DNA from 2 places in the Psychrobacillus sp. FSL H8-0510 genome. Region 2 is predicted to be linked to the other one. Evidence: predicted binding sites of a transcription regulator. Region 2 holds the regulator's gene; the other holds the start of a gene.

Region 1 (3,207 bases), 400 kb from region 2:
TTTGGGTGAGTGATTCTAAAATCTTCTAAATGAGAAAACAAAATGTGTTTTTGCATCTAAACCCTCCAGATTGTGTGGATGAAAGAAAAAAGGTTCCTCTGTTTAGAAGAACCTTATGTATTACTTAGATTTAACTTTACCTGTCCAAGCTTTGAACCCACCTTGGAGCTGGAATAACTGTGTATATCCTTTTTTCTTTAAAAACATTGCTGCACGCGCACTTCTTGCACCACTTTGATCATACAAGTACACGGGCTTGTCTGGACGAATTTCTTTATAACGCTGACGAAATTGAGTAGAAGGAACATTTCTTGCTCCTAAAATATGTCCACCATCAAATTCTTTTGGTTCACGCACATCAATAAGCTGTGCTTTACGGTAACCCTCAATAAATTGTTCTTGCGTGAGATTGGTTACAGTTTTCTTTAAACGATATGCCGAGATTCCAGCATAGACTAAAAAGGCAACAAGTATAGCGATAACGAAGTACAATAATTCTAACACGGTCTTTCCCCTCTCTATGTTTCCTATTCATTATAAAAGAAGTGCTAGATACAATTCAATCTATTTGATAAAATGATACACGTTGTGAAGGGAGAGATTAAGGTGGAAAAGACAAAATGGTACTTCATAAATTCTGGCCCCTGCAGTCCATCATACAATATGGCGTTGGACGAAGCCTTACTGGATTGGCATAGTGAGGGTCTTATTCCCCCGGTTATTAGATTTTACGAATGGAATCCAGCAACATTATCAATTGGTTATTTTCAAACTGTGGAAAAAGAGATTGATATAGAAGCAGTGAAAAGATTAGGACTTGGTTTTGTGCGTAGACCTACAGGGGGAAGAGGGGTACTTCACGAACATGAACTTACATACAGTGTAATCGTTACAGAGAGTTATCCAAGTATGCCAGCAACTGTAACCGAAGCTTATCGTGTTATCAGTGAGGGTTTACTGCTAGGATTTCAAAATCTTGGTTTAAACGCTTATTTTTCTGTTCCGAATACAGACGAACAGAAAGAAAATTTAAAAAACCCAAAATCAGCAGTTTGTTTTGATGCACCGAGCTGGTACGAATTAGTCGTCGAAGGAAAGAAAGTTGCTGGTAGTGCACAAACAAGACAAAAAGGTGTTATTCTACAACATGGTGCAATATTACTTGATCTTGATGAAGATAAATTAATTCAAACGTTTAAATTCGCTTCAGAAGAGGTAAGAGAGAAAGTGAGAAAAGGCCTATCTCAAAAAGCTGTCTCCATTAACAAAATAATATCAAAACCGGTAACAATGGAAGAATGTAAAACTGCTTTTAAAAAAGGATTTGCAGATGCCTTGGAGATAGAATTGGTCGAATATAACTTAACGCAAGAACAGAAGAATTACGTAAAACAACTAGAAGTGACAAGATATGCTAATGATAAATGGAATTATAAAAAATAAAAGTAACAATGTCTTATAGTAAATTCGAAAACTAGGAGTTAGGGATTATATTAATTAATCCTGACTAGTTTCGCTTTACTCTTCAATATATTGTGTCGTATTATAAATGAAACTACTACATGTTGTGTCAATTGCAATTTGTAGAATGGAGGAAGAGTAAATGGTAACAACTAAAAATGAAACGAACCTTACTTTAAATGTTGAAGCATTAAACAAAGATATCCAATTATTTCCACAAGTACATTCGATCACAGAAGATATGACACTTACACATAAAGGTGTGTCGAGACTTGTCATGATCGATCGTTATTCCTTTAAGGATACGGAAAAGAAAACGTTAAAAGCAGGAGACTTTGTTGTTCTAACAGTTAAAGAAGATCCTAAATTTCCAGCGCGTGGTCTAGGGTATATCGTTTCGATTAACGAACAAGCGAAAACAGCTGAAGTGCAAATCGAGGAAGATTACCGAAGTGCGATTGACGATGCTGCCAAGATCGAATCTGGAATTATTACTCGTCCTTTAAGCGTGATTGAAAAACCTCTTGAAGTATATTACGAGCAAATTGCCAAAAGAAACGCGACAGGACTTGCGTCTGTAGAAAAAACAGAAGAAAAACGGGAAGAATGGTTTGAGAAATTCTACCAACAACTAGTTTCTTTAAAATTCATCCCAGCTGGACGAGTATTATATGGTGCAGGAACGGGAACGGATGTTACTTATTTTAACTGTTATGTGATGCCATTCGTTGCAGATTCGCGTGAAGGGATTAGTGACCACCGCAAACAAGTTATGGAAATTATGAGCCGTGGTGGTGGAGTTGGTACAAACGGTTCTACTCTAAGACCAAGAAATACGTTAGCTCGAGGAGTAAACGGAAAATCATCTGGTTCTGTTTCATGGTTAGACGATATCGCTAAACTAACTCATCTTGTCGAACAAGGTGGTTCTCGTAGAGGTGCACAAATGATCATGCTAGCAGATTGGCACCCTGATATTGCGGAATTTATAATCTCTAAAATGCAAAACCCTCGTATTTTACGTTTTTTGATTGAAAACACAAATGATGAAACGATCAAACAACTCGCGAAGGACAAGCTTAAATTCAAACCACTTACTGTTCAGGAAGAAGCGATGTATCAAGGGATTATCAATTACAAAGCTATTCCAGGTCTAGGTGGATTTAATGCAGAAATCATTCGTGATGCTGAAACAAAATTACGTGATGGCGGAACTTATTCCGTTCATAATTCTGAGTTTTTAACTGGTGCAAATATCTCCGTGACGCTGACGGATGACTTTATGAAAGCAGTAGAAGAAGACAGCGACTTTGACTTGCGTTTCCCGGCAACTGAAGCTTATTCTCCAGAAGAAATGGATTTCTACAACGAAAATTGGCATAAAATTGGCGATGTTCGTGAGTGGGAAAGAATGGGCTATGAGGTTCGAACTTATCGCACAGTAAAAGCGAAAGATCTTTGGAATTTGATCAATATTTGTGCTACTTATTCTGCAGAACCTGGTGTTTTCTTCATCGATAATGCAAATGAAAAAACGAATGCTACAGCATATGGACAAAAAGTTGTCGCTACTAATCCTTGTGGAGAGCAACCACTTGCACCATATTCTGTGTGTAACTTGGCTGCTGTGAATTTAGCACAATTTGCAAACAAAGAAACTAAGACTGTGGACTATGAAGCGTTAAAAGAAACAGTAAGTGTTGGTGTACGTATGCAAGATAACGTTATCGATGCAACTCCATACTT
Region 2 (3,207 bases):
AAAACCAATCAGGCACTTTTTCCTCGCGAGTCGGTTTTTTAGTATATGTTTTTTGTGGAGAACCTTCATTTTTCCATTTTACATATTGTTCATGTTCGTTTCGAGCAAGCTCCATTGCTTCTTTGGCTGTTTTGACATTCTTCCTCATCCAATGAGAAGCAATTTTCTCTGCATAATTTTTCGTGAGTTTCATATCTGTACGTAGTAATACATATTGCAACAATACATTTACAACTCCAACTGGCATTTTAAAATGAGTAACAAAATGATTCGCCAACTGAACGTCTGCAAGAATTGGTTCTTTCCCATTCGCAATATCTTTTAATACAGATATCGGAGGTGTTGTTTCTAAATAATGTATTAACTCACCTTCTTTTGTTAAAGGCCCCGTAGGTTCAGAAGGTACAGTTTTTTTCTGAATCTTTTCAATAATAGGCGCTACTTTCGAAACAGTCAGCTTGTAATAATCTGCACACGCTTTCTTTAATCTCGCTTCGGATAAATGCAGATCATCATCTAACGCTAGTATAACAACTTTTTGCATTTCCACAGGACTTAAATTATATAAAAAAGAGAGTTTTGCAATTACTTCTTTCGCTTCTATTGTCATCGCTGATTTAGGCACTAATTGTTCTGAAAGACCTTCTTGAAGTAACGAAAAGTCAAAGTCATTATAATAAAAAGGAACAGAAGACTTTCTTTCCTTCGATTCGAAATCTTCATCGTAAGATACAGTATTATTCATTTTAGTAGACGGTTTAAATACATCAACAAAAGTTCTAGAGACGTCCGTGAAACCGTCATTCCAATTAGAACTTAGTATAAATCGATTACGTAGTTGTTTAAAGGCATTTTCTCCTACTTTATTGAGCAAAAACATAGAAAGTAATGGATCCTTTAAAAATGACTCAGCATCTAATGGTGCTGCAAGTTCATAATGGAATACACTTCCATCCTCCATTGTTTTTTTCCAAGTACGGAGAAGACCAATTGCTTCCAGAGCAAGACGGGCCTGAAAAATTTTCCCTATTGGCATTCCAAGGACATTCATCAGTTGATAATGTGACCATCGCTCTTTATCATTATGTTCTCCGTCTGCCCAAAGTGTTAAATACAAACTTATGCTTTCTGCTCCAACTAACGGTTGATAAAACAAAGTTAACAATTGCCGATCATAATCTGATAAAGAATATGGTAAGCGAATCATATACAAATCTGCTGGCTGTAGTTCTTTATATAACATCGACAATTGTATCTACTCCTTTATATTGATAAGTATTAAAATAATTCTATTTATAAGGAAGGGTTTTTCTTTAAAATTTCCTTTAATTCATCGATAAATACATTTATATCTTTAAATTGGCGATAGACGGAAGCAAAACGAACATAAGCTACTTCATCTACTTCTGCTAGCTGGTCCATGACAATCTCTCCGACGTCCTCTGACCTAACTTCTGCATTACCCATTCTTCGCAATTCTTTTTCTATAGAGAAAACAATATTTTCTAGTCGTTCTAACTCCACTGGTCTCTTTTCACATGCACGAATTAGCCCACGCAATACTTTTTCTCGACTGAACTCTTCTCGAGAACCATCTTTTTTAATAACGATTAATGGTGTCTCTTCTACTTTTTCGAATGTGGTAAAACGAAATCCACATTCTTCGCACTCTCTTCTTCTTCGGATTGCCTTATTGTCATCCACAGGACGAGAATCGACAACTTTTGTGCCATTGTATTGACAAGTTGGGCATCTCATATAGATCTCTCCTAATTCTTCACGGTATTTTTATGTATGTATCTATTATAACAATATTCTTCTATAAAATCGAAAAAGCAGAGGAATCACTCCTCTGCTCACTCAGTCAAGTATAAATTTATTACGCTTGAACTGTCAAACGTGATGCAGGCTTTTTAACTGGTCCCATACCACGTGGCATTTCTAACGTTTCGCGAATTCCAGCATTAAGAGCATCTGCAATATAGTTAGCTGCGATTGATGGATCCAAATCACCACATGTATACACATCAATGCTCGCATAACCATGCTCTGGAAAGCTGTGAATCGTTAAATGCGATTCGGAAATAATAACGACTCCACTTACACCTTGTGGCGCAAATTTGTGAAATGCAACTTCTCTAACTTCTGCACCAGATTTTAGTGCAGCATCAACAAATGTTTGTTCGATAAATTGCATATCGTTAAGTTTGTCGAAATCGCACTCCCATAGTTCTGCAATAATGTGACGTCCCATTGTTTCCAATGTCCGTTTCCCCCTTTGATAAGTTTATTTTTAACCTCAAAGTTGACTACCACGGGGGAAAGTTAGTCCAAAGAGGTCCTAACCCTTTAAGTAGTCGGTGTTCTAATAAAGTAACACGATTCTCATTATATGTTGTTTTACAGAATTATGCAAGAACTAATAAATCCTCTTTCTATCATCTAGAAAGAGGATAAGATAATTACAGTGATAAAGCTACTTTTTTAGTAAGGTCCACTACTCTAGCAGAGTAACCCCACTCGTTATCATACCATGCAAGAACCTTCACTTTACGGTTACCAATTACCATAGTAGTTAACCCATCTACTGTAGTAGATAATGTAGAAGTATTAAAGTCGATTGATACTAGCGGCTCCATCGTAATTCCTAAAATCCCTTGCATTGCCCCTTCAGATGCTTTTACAAAAGCATCATTTACTTCTTCAACAGTAACATCCTTCTGTAAATCTACTACTAAATCTACTAAAGAGACATTCGGAGTCGGCACACGTAACGCCATACCATGAATTTTCCCTTGAAGCTCAGGCAACACAAGTGAAAGTGCTTTCGCAGCGCCAGTGGAAGTTGGAATGATTGATTGGCCACAAGCACGTGCACGTCTTAAATCTTTATGAGGATTATCGAGATTGTTCTGATCGTTTGTATATGCATGAACAGTCGTCATTAACCCATTTTCAATACCAAATGTATCATTTAATACTTTAACAACAGGTGCTAAGCAATTTGTAGTACAGCTAGCGTTTGAAATAATATGGTGAATCGATGAATCTAATTTATCATCGTTAACTCCCATAACAATTGTGGCATCTTCGTTTTTTGCAGGAGCTGTGATTATTACCTTTTTCGCACCAGCTTCGATATGTGCTTTAGCTTTTTCTCCATCATTAAATTTTCCAGTAGATTCAATTACAATATCCACGTTTAAC

What was found. The regulator NrdR, encoded in region 2, represses ribonucleotide reductase genes. The targets are predictions, from matches to a motif close to AACACNATATATNGTGTT.
Region 1: MHI40_RS10315 (vitamin B12-dependent ribonucleotide reductase) is a predicted target of NrdR. The motif match lies at 1,555-1,572, and genes of this name have one in related genera.

The regions. Positions count from the first base shown of each region.
Region 1 covers NZ_JBBOYZ010000001.1:2,060,382-2,063,588, reverse strand. The annotation lists gene MHI40_RS10330 (ATP-binding protein) at 1-56, opposite strand, end outside; gene MHI40_RS10325 (rhodanese-like domain-containing protein) at 121-504, opposite strand; gene MHI40_RS10320 (lipoate--protein ligase family protein) at 607-1,443, shown strand; gene MHI40_RS10315 (vitamin B12-dependent ribonucleotide reductase) at 1,604-3,207, shown strand, end outside.
Region 2 covers NZ_JBBOYZ010000001.1:2,463,467-2,466,673, forward strand. The annotation lists gene MHI40_RS12470 (replication initiation and membrane attachment family protein) at 1-1,243, opposite strand, end outside; gene nrdR (transcriptional regulator NrdR) at 1,294-1,758, opposite strand; gene speD (adenosylmethionine decarboxylase) at 1,880-2,263, opposite strand; gene MHI40_RS12485 (glyceraldehyde-3-phosphate dehydrogenase) at 2,463-3,207, opposite strand, start outside.